One region of the Rhizobium sp. ZX09 genome, then DNA from elsewhere that is predicted to be linked to it. Evidence: riboswitches for the same ligand, from Rfam matches in the RefSeq annotation. Region 1 holds a riboswitch; each other region holds the start of a gene.
The links. Region 1 has a riboswitch for cobalamin ahead of bluB (5,6-dimethylbenzimidazole synthase). Riboswitches for the same ligand answer to the same signal wherever they lie in the genome.
Positions count from the first base shown of each region.

Region 1 (3,270 bases):
CCGACCAGGATTCGCTGCCGCCTTATCCCGTGCTGGACGATATTCTTGAGTGCCTTGTCGAGAAGGAAATGTCGGTCGAGGAAATTCTGGCGCGCGGCCATGATGTGGCGACCGTGCACCGGGTGGAGCATCTGCTTTACCTCGCCGAGTACAAGCGCCGGCAATCGGCGCCGGGTGTGAAGATCACCAAGAAGAACTTTGGGCGGGACCGGCGTTATCCGATCACCAACCGGTTCCGTGATCGGTAGGGCGTTTTGGGAAGGCGCGTTTAACGCCGTCCCTGCTTAATGAATTGGGCAAGCGCATTGTGAGGCGGTGCGGCATATTTCTTCTCCCCGCCGGGGAGAAGGTGGCCCGAAGGGTCGGATGAGGGGGCAAGCTCTCCGTATACATCGACCCTTGCCCCCTCATCCCGCTGCCGCGGACTTCTCCCCGGGCGGGGAGAAGAAACAGGTGGCATGCGATCGTTCCACAACGGAGGCAGAATGCGCAGCTCCATCGAAATCTTCAACATCCGCACCCGGCAGATGCGGGTGATGTGGCAGACGCCCGATCTTTTCGAAGCGCCGAACTGGTCGCCGGATGGACAATATCTGCTGTTGAACAGCGAAGGGCTGCTTTATCGTCTGTCTCTTGCCGGTGACGTGTCGCCGGAGAAGGTCGATACCGGCTTTGCCACGCTCTGCAACAACGACCACGGCATTTCGCCTGACGGTTCGCTTTATGCCATTTCCGACAAGGTGGAGTTCGGCAAAAGCGCCATCTATCTCCTGTCATCGGCGGGCGGCGCGCCGCGGCTAATGACAAGGAACCTTCCTTCCTACTGGCACGGCTGGTCACCGGATGGGAAAAGCTTTGCGTATTGCGGCATTCGCGATCAGATTTTCGATATCTATTCCATGGACATAAACAGCGGCGTTGAAACACGCCTTACCCATGGCGAGGGCCGCAATGACGGGCCGGATTATTCGCCTGACGGCGCGTGGATCTATTTCAATTCCAGCCGCACCGGACGGATGCAAATCTGGCGGGTGCGGGTGGATGGCTCAGCCGTGGAGCGCATCACCGACAGCTCCTATGGCGACTGGTTTCCGCACCCGTCACCAAGGGGGGACAAGGTTGTCTTCATTTCCTATGACGGCGACGTGTTCGATCATCCCCGCGATCTCGACGTGCGGGTGCGGCTGATGGATATGGATGGCGGCAATGTCGAAACGCTTTTCGAGCTGTTTGGCGGGCAGGGCACGATGAACTCCCCCAACTGGTCACCTGATGGCGACGAGTTCGCTTATGTCAGATATTTCCCGGTGGAGTGATGAAGGTAAGGTGCGGCAGGCCACATTGCCGCACCACCTGCACCGCACTTGTGTTCGCAAGCTTTTTTGCCCATAGCTTCACCCGTCAGGTGCCCGCCCTTCGGCGGGAGAATCGGGAATCCGGTGAAAAACCGGAACGTGCCCAACGCTGTGAGGCGGATGCTCTGTTTCTCATGCCACTGGAGCAATTCGGGAAGGCGAAACGGGGCGGATGAAGCTTAGTCAGAAGACCGGCCTGGCAGGATGGACCGAACCGCGCGGACGGCGGCAGGTCGCTGGAAAAGCGCGTCGTCGCTGCAAACCTCCCATGGTTTCGGCACCGGCCCGCCCCGCATTGTTAGGGATAAACGATGCCGACCGAACCGCCCGTCACCATGTCGCCCGTCACCATGCCGCCCGACTCCAACCCGTTCGATCACGCGCTTTCGCCCGCCCGCCCGTTTTCCGGCGAGGAGCGTGAGGCCGTCTATCGTGCCATCGAAACCCGCCGCGATGTGCGCGACCAGTTCCTGCCGGACCCGCTGCCGGATGATCTCATCGAGCGCCTTTTGAGGGCGGCGCATTCGGCGCCATCGGTCGGTTTCATGCAGCCGTGGAACTTCACCCTCGTCACCGATGGCGCCGTGCGCCAGGCGGCATGGGTGGCCTTCAGCCGCGCCAATGAAGAGGCGGCGGCGATGTTTACGGGTGAAAAGCAGGCGCTTTATCGCAGCCTGAAGCTCGAAGGCATCCGCAAGGCGCCGCTCAGCATCTGCGTGACCTGCGATCCGACACGGGGTGGCAAGGTGGAGCTGGGTCGCACCCATAATGCACGCACGGATGTCTATTCCACCGTCTGCGCCATCCAGAACCTCTGGCTCGCGGCCCGCGCCGAAGGCGTCGGCGTCGGCTGGGTCAGCATTTTCCACGACAGCGATATCAGGGCCATTCTGGATATCCCTGATCATATCGAGATTGTCGCCTGGCTGTGCCTCGGTCGCGTCGATACACTTTATACCGAACCGGAACTGGCGGTGAAGGGCTGGCGGCAGCGCGTGCCGCTGGAAGAGCTTGTGTTTCGTAACCGCTGGGGTGGGGTGTAGGCCCGGAGGCCTGCGAACAGGGCGGGACGTTGCCGCGCATTTCTTCTCCCCGCCGGGGAGAAGGTGGCCCGAAGGGTCGGATGAGGGGGCAAAGACAGAGATTTACGGAGAGCTTGCCCCCTCATCCCGCTGCCGCGGACTTCTCCCCGCCGGGGAGAAGAAACAAGGGGCACGCGCTCGCACCATTCCGCGTGCAGAAGAGATTTCACTGCTGTGGCTGGATACCCTTCAGCGCCGGGTTCTTCAGGTCGATCTTGCCGGTCTGGTCCGGCAGGAATTTGGGCCCGATGACGCGTACTTTTGTGTCGTTCGGGTCATAGTCGCGCTCAGGAACAGGTTGTTCCGGCGGCTTTGCGGCCTGCTGCTCGGCGGGCTTCGGGGCCTTGTCACCTTGCGGCGATGGAATGGTGGTGATGCTGGAATAGGGCTTTTCGGCTTCCGGCCGGGACGCCTGTTCCTGCTTTTGCATCTCCTCGTGATAGGCGGCCATGTTGCAGGCGCAGCCGGGCGCTTTCGTTGAGGCATTGCTATAGGCGAAGGCGGTCGGCAGGTCCTTGTAGGGTTTGCCGGTTTCAGCGGACACCATGTCTGCTGTTTCCTGATCCGTCATGGAGTGGAAATAGAGCTCCGTCTCGGTTCCCGGGCACATTTTCTGGCACTGTTCGGCCTGGGCGCGGAAATCGAGCGGCGAGGCGTTGGAGGCGATCGGGAAGAATGAGCCGTCGCAGGTGCGCACGCAGAGTGTGCGAAGCCCGCCCTCCGCGGCGTTGGGGTAAGGGGAAAGGCCCGCCTGTCCCGGCTCACCGCCATTCTGCCTGAAGGCATCGGGATAACGCGTCACATCGGGTGCAGGCGATGCTTGACGGTTCATC
Region 1 is NZ_CP031363.1:1,343,109-1,346,378, reverse strand. Features, by position in the region: gene BTN45_RS06615 (NAD+ synthase) at 1-248, shown strand, start outside; gene BTN45_RS06610 (TolB family protein) at 486-1,316, shown strand; cobalamin riboswitch at 1,387-1,570, shown strand; gene bluB (5,6-dimethylbenzimidazole synthase) at 1,706-2,398, shown strand; gene BTN45_RS06600 (DUF2865 domain-containing protein) at 2,604-3,270, opposite strand, start outside.

Region 2 (3,270 bases), 1.3 Mb from region 1:
ATCTGTTCGATCTTTTCGCGATTGATGCCCTTTTCGCCGATGATGACCAGTCGGCTGCGGCGCTGCTCGCCCGCTGCCCAGGGGCGGTCATAATAATGATTGACCCGGCTTCCGACCGCCTGCACCTGCAGACGCATGGGCTTGGCGGAAACTTCGACGAAGCCCTTGATGCGCAGGACGTTTTCAGCCGCAGCCGTTTCGGCAATGCGCGCCGCCAGTGCTTCCGGATCGGCCACGGCCGGCAGGTCGATCACGAAGCTGTCGAAATCGTCGTGTTCATGGTCGAGTTCACCGTCATGGTGGGTGCGGCGGTTTTCGATATCCTCTTCAACGGCAAGACCAAGACCGATCAGCACGGCGGGGTCGATGGCGCCATTGGAGGCCACAACGATCTTCGCCGCCTTCGGCAGATGTTCGAGCACATGCGCCCTCGCCTTGTCGAGGCCGGCTTCATCTAGAAGATCGGCCTTGGTGAGAACGATGAGATCGGCGCAGGCGACCTGGTCCTCGAAAACTTCCTCAACCGGATCATCGTGATCAAGCGCCTCGTCATTGGCCCGCTGAGCAGCGAGCGCCTCCATGTCGTGCGCGACCTTTCCTTCAGCAAGGGCGGCGCCATCCACCACGGCCACAACGGCGTCCACGGTCACGCGGCTCTTGATGGCCGGCCATTGGAAAGCCTGGACCAGCGGCTTAGGCAGGGCAAGACCCGAGGTCTCGATCAGAATATGCTCCACCTTCGGCTGGCGGCTGAGAATCTGTTCGATCGCGGGCTGGAAATCGTCAGCCACCGTGCAGCAGATACAGCCGTTGGCCAGTTCGACGATGTTTTCTTCGGGGCAGCTTTCAATGCCGCAGCCTTTCAGGATTTCGCCGTCGATACCGATATCGCCGAATTCATTGACGATGATTGCGAGCCGCTTGCCGTCCAGCTTTTCCAGAAGACCCCGCAACAGCGTCGTTTTTCCCGCCCCCAGAAAACCGGTGACGATGGTGCAGGGAACGCGGTCCAGATGGTTGCTCATGATCTCTCCTCGGTAAAATCGAATGGGGGAATGCGCGCCACCATGCCGCGCTTTAATGGTTCGGGGCGGCCGCGCCAGGGCATCAGGCCATCTGAAGACGCAGAAAGAAGCCGCGCGCCGGTCAGCAGGTCCCCTGCATCGTCGGGTTTCAGCCCGCCAAACACATAGGACCAGCCATTGGCGCTGCGCAGCACGGCACTGAGGCCACGTTTGCAGTTGGCGAGACAATTGACGGAACGGACCGCGATGCCGGACGCTTCCGCCTCTGCGGTGACGGCCTCGGCAAGACGTGAGCCGGCACGTGGCTCGGCGCTGGGATCAGCTTCGTCGCGACAGCTTCGGCAAACGAAAACGACCACACCGGACGCCGTTTCATCCTGCGCGTTTCCACCAGCATGTGAAGATGTCGCTGAAATATCCAAACCGTATCGTTCCCGCGCCAAGTCAAATTCTTTGGGGTGCGGATATCGAAAACGGTATGCGCACAGGCACAGACCGGCTGTTCGACGTCATCGACTGACCGGAGCACCCCGCCCGGTAGACGTTTTTCCTGAAACGGCAGGTCTCCTGGCTTGCGGCTCGATGAGCGCCCGGACACCGCCTTCCCGAACCGTCTCTCTGGTCCAGTGGCTTTACGGTGCGGGCTTGCCGCTTACAGTTGCGGGGGCAGCCACGGAATGACCCGTTTCAGGGTGGAACCGTGTTCCCTCTTAGCTTTTCCCGTTGCCGGGGAAAGACCGTCAGTTCCTTACCCTTAGGCCGAACGGGCTTTGGGGTCAATGCCGCCCCCCGTGGCTCGCGCATTGCCGGGTGCGGCAAATTGGGTATAGTCGCCGCTCCGAAGGGCAGGGATAAGTTCCCGGCTGCTGGAGTGAAGAAGGAATATGCGATGACACGCGACATCAGCGACAACGAAGCCGAGCGCCATCGGCAGAAAATGGTCAACCGCAAGACGGTGCAGGATGCCGAAGTCGCGGCAAAGACCATCGAAAAAGGTCTGCTGATGATCAATACCGGCCCCGGCAAGGGCAAGTCCACGGCCGCCTTCGGCCTTGCGTTGCGTATGCTCGGCATCGGGCGCAGGGTCGGCGTCGTGCAATTCATCAAGGGTGCATGGTCGACCGGCGAACAGCAGGCGCTGGCTCTGTTCGGTGACAAGGTGGTGTGGCGTACCATGGGGGAAGGCTTCACCTGGGATACGCAGGATCTGAAGCGCGATGTTGCCGCTGCCGCGAAGGCGTGGGAAGAAGCCGTGACACTGATGGCTGACCAGACGATCGGCCTGCTGATACTCGACGAACTGAATATCGCATTGCGTTATGATTACCTGCCGCTTGACGAGGTTGTGACGACGCTGGCCAGCCGTCGGCCCGATCTGCACATCATCGTCACCGGCCGCAATGCCAAGCAACCGCTGATCGACGCCGCCGACATGGTGACGGAGATGACGCTGGTAAAACATCATTTCAAGGCGGGCGTGAAAGCACAGCCAGGGATAGAATTCTGACATGGCCGCACGGGTTCTGATGTTTCAGGGAACCGGCTCGGATGTCGGCAAATCGCTGATGGTGGCCGGTCTAGCCCGCGCCTTCGTCAGGCGCGGCCTGTCCGTCATGCCGTTCAAACCACAGAACATGTCGAATAATGCGGCCGTTACCGCCGACGGCGGCGAGATCGGCCGAGCACAGGCGCTGCAGGCGCGGGCCGCTGGCGTACCCCTCTCTGTCCACATGAATCCGGTTCTTCTGAAACCGCAGAGCGAGACCGGGGCACAGGTGGTGGTTCAGGGCAAAATCGCCGGCAATGCCAGAGCAGCCGATTACCAGCACCTGAAAGCCGGGTTGATGCCGCGCGTGCTGGATAGCTTCAACCGCCTGAAACAACAGGCCGATCTGGTGCTGGTGGAGGGGGCGGGCAGCGCATCCGAAATCAATCTGCGTGCCAATGATATCGCCAATATGGGGTTTGCGAGAGCTGCTGACGCGCCTGTGATCCTCATCGGCGATATTGACCGCGGCGGCGTCATCGCCAGCCTTGTCGGTACCAAAGCCGTCCTCGAACCTGACGATGCGGCGATGATCGAAGGTTTCATCGTCAACCGCTTTCGCGGTGATCCCGCGTTGTTTTCGGACGGCATGCGGATAATTCAGAAAAGGACAGGCTGGGCCTCGATAGGCCTTCTGCCACATTTCTCCGATGCCACGAAACTGCCGGCTGAAGACGCGCTCGGTCTTTCCGGCCCGGC
Region 2 is NZ_CP031363.1:2,647,521-2,650,790, forward strand. Features, by position in the region: gene cobW (cobalamin biosynthesis protein CobW) at 1-1,025, opposite strand, end outside; gene BTN45_RS12960 (DUF1636 family protein) at 1,022-1,447, opposite strand; cobalamin riboswitch at 1,565-1,782, opposite strand; gene cobO (cob(I)yrinic acid a,c-diamide adenosyltransferase) at 1,915-2,532, shown strand; gene BTN45_RS12970 (cobyric acid synthase) at 2,534-3,270, shown strand, end outside.
Region 2: another riboswitch for cobalamin. It lies ahead of BTN45_RS12960 (DUF1636 family protein); the one in region 1 lies ahead of bluB (5,6-dimethylbenzimidazole synthase).

Region 3 (3,270 bases), 820 kb from region 1:
GGTGAGCCTCGGTGAGCCGGATCTCGCCAATGGCGAGACGCTGTTCTGGGCGGGCGGCTGCGCAAGCTGTCATGCCGCGCCGGATGCTAAGGGTGAAGCGCTGTTGACGCTTTCAGGCGGGCAGGCACTGAAAAGCCCCTTCGGCACCTTTCATGTTCCAAATATTTCGTCTGATCCGCAGCACGGCATCGGCGGCTGGACGCTGGCGGAATTTGGCGATGCCATGACGCGTGGTGTGGGAAAGAACGGCGAACATCTCTATCCCTCCTTCCCCTATGCCTCTTATGCCCGGATGACGCAGAAGGACATCAATGACCTCTTCGGTTATCTGAAGGCCCTGCCTGCGAGCCAGAACGATGCGCCCGCCCACGATCTGCCGTTCCCCTTCAACATGCGCATGGCGCTCGGCGGCTGGAAGTTCCTGTATTTCGACCCTTCGGCACCGCCGCGCGTCGAGCTGGCCAATGCCAATGCCGAACTTCTGCGTGGCCAATATCTGGTGGAAGGTCCGGGCCATTGCGGCGAATGCCACACGCCGCGCAATGCGCTCGGTGGCTTCCTGAAGGGCAAGTGGCTGGCCGGCGGCCCCAATCCGGAAGGCGAAGGCCGCATTCCGGACATTACCCCCGGCTCGCAAAGCATCGGAAGCTGGGCCGAGGCCGATATTTCGAGCTATCTCGAAACCGGCTTCACCCCGGAATTCGACAGTGTCGGCGGTTCCATGGTGAAGGTGCAGCAGAACATGGCGCATCTGACAGCCGAGGACCGCGACGCGATCGCCGCCTATCTGAAGGCGATCCCGGCGCGCTGAGGGTCCCGTTGGCATGCGTGCCCATTGACTCCCGTCCCGACTCGGCGGATAACAACCCTGTGATGGTTCCTTCCGGGCGTTCCGGAAGGTGAAAAGGGAACACGATAGGGAGAAATCCTCATTCGTGGCTGCCCCCGCAACTGTGAGCGGAGAGCCTGAAACGAAATGCCACTGGCAGACCCTTCGACCGAACCGGCGTTTCCGGTTGAGGCGAGGTGATGCCGGGAAGGTGTTTCAGGTTTTGACCCGTAAGCCAGGAGACCTGCCATCACGGAAATGTCCATGCCGGCGGGGTGTCCGGAAGAGCGGAATGTCAGGGTGGCAAGATCGATGCCCCCTGTGTCAGTCTCGTATCCCCGTGGTGAAGTGTATCGCAGGCGGTCGCATGGCTTTGCCGTTCGACCGCATCCAGAGGCGCGGGGTCGCGCCGGAGAGGGGTCACCATGTCCATCCACCAGAATACGGCCAATTCAGCCGTTTCAGCAAAAACGGGCAGCTTCGCGCAATCGCTGACGGCGATCGTGCTTGGCCTGTTCGTTGTCGGTTTTGTCGGTTTCTCGCATGTGGAAGCCGTTCACAATGCCGCCCATGACACGCGTCATGCCAATGCCTTCCCCTGCCATTGAGGGGAATGTCATGTCGTCTTTTCGCAATATCGTCTTTACCGCCGTTCTCGTCGGCATCCTCGGCGGCTTAGCCGTTTCAGCCATGCAGGCCTTCGGCACCACGCCGCTCATCCTTCAGGCAGAGACCTATGAGGGCGCGGGCGGTGAAGCTGCCCACAGCCACGAGGCCACGGCGCCCGGTGCTGTGGTTCCCGCCCACGAGCACAATGAAAAGGCCTGGGCTCCGGCCGATGGTTTCGAACGCACTGCCTATACGGTTGCCGCCAATGTCCTGACCGCGATCGGTTATGCGCTGGTGCTGACCGGACTGATTTCGCTGCGCGGCACCAATGGCGCCTGGCGTGAGGGGCTTTTGTGGGGCGTTGCCGGATTTGCCGCCGTCATGCTCGCCCCGATGATCGGCCTGCCGCCGGAACTGCCGGGCAGCCCCGCCGCAGCACTTGAGGCACGGCAGATCTGGTGGCTCGCAACCGTTGCCGCAACAGCCGGCGGCATCGCGCTGATCGCCTTCCGTCGCGAACCCTGGGCCATCGTCCTGGCGCTGGTGCTGATCGTCGCGCCGCATGTGGTGGGTGCGCCCCTGCCGCCGGAAGGCGAACATGCACTGGCACCGCTGCCGCTGGAGCGTCAGTTCATCGTCGCCGCTACGGTTACGAGCTTCGTCTTCTGGGCTTTGCTCGGAACATTGAGCACGTTTTTCCTCAACCGCTTCCAGTCGGCCTAAGTCATGGAGGACGCAGCGGATTGGAGTGAGGAACTCGATGCGCTGCGTTTTGCAGTTCCCGGTCACGGCGCTTACTGCGCCGTGCATCGTCTCGCCTTCAAGGCGGTACTGGGCCCGAGCCCGGCGGATGAGGCGGCTCTTGCCTTTTTCCAACACCATCAGGCCGCCTTTGTGGCGGCGGCACTCGCCAAGATCAAACGTGCAAATTTACCCGCCGGCCGCAGCCTGCATCTGAACAGCCGCGATATTCGCCGGGCGATTGCCGGGGAGGGCGGCGATCACACAGCACGTGTGTGCCGGGTGCTGGATCAGCGATAATCATCGCTGTTCTCACCTCCGTCATCCCGGCCCTGAGCCGAAATCCATCCAGCCCAAGTCCTTGGGCTGAAAGAAGTCATCTCGCCGCGCAGATGCGCGTCGGCTGGATTCCGGCTCAAGGCCGGAATGACGGGGAGTAGGGGAGTGCAAACAACCGAGGCGGCTATGCCTCAGCGATGCTCCGCCGCAAAAACCTGAAGTTCGGCCTCGGCTTCCGGACCAAAGAGGCCGAGGCTTTTCAGAATTTCCACCGCGAAACTGACCGGCGCGCTGCCGGCCGCGGTAATGATCCCGCCATCGTTGACCGCTTTCGGCTGGTCGCGGTAAAGCGTCTCGCCGCTATAGGCCGAATAGGCCCTGTGCGAAGCCAGCGAATTGCCGGTATGGGCAACGGCGTTCAGAACGCCCGTGCCTGCCAGCGCACTTGCCGCCGCGCAGATGCCGGCCACCAGTCGGTTCTTCTCGCGAAACCGGCGCACCAGTTCGCCGAGATCGGCAGCTGTTCCCTTTTCCCAGCTCAGGCCTCCGGGAATGACGAGCGCATCGATGTCAACGGCATCGAGCGCGTCATAGGATGTATCCGGCGTCACCTTCAGCCCGCCCATGGAGGTTACCGGCCGTCCGTCCGGCGTGGCATAGACGATTTCGACACCGAGATAGCTGCGCGCCGCGGCGGCAAGCAGCGCCGGCTCCCAGTCCGCAAAATCCTGGGCGAGCGCAATGGCGATCCGTGTCATGGTCGTCTCCGTGTTTTTTAATCAGGCGATGGACTGCATATAGCGCATGCCGGT
Region 3 is NZ_CP031363.1:525,180-528,449, forward strand. Features, by position in the region: gene BTN45_RS02530 (cytochrome c) at 1-811, shown strand, start outside; cobalamin riboswitch at 858-1,096, shown strand; gene BTN45_RS02535 (CbtB domain-containing protein) at 1,255-1,437, shown strand; gene BTN45_RS02540 (CbtA family protein) at 1,448-2,161, shown strand; gene BTN45_RS02545 (hypothetical protein) at 2,165-2,479, shown strand; gene BTN45_RS02550 (type 1 glutamine amidotransferase family protein) at 2,650-3,216, opposite strand; gene BTN45_RS02555 (GNAT family N-acetyltransferase) at 3,238-3,270, opposite strand, start outside.
Region 3: another riboswitch for cobalamin. It lies ahead of BTN45_RS02535 (CbtB domain-containing protein); the one in region 1 lies ahead of bluB (5,6-dimethylbenzimidazole synthase).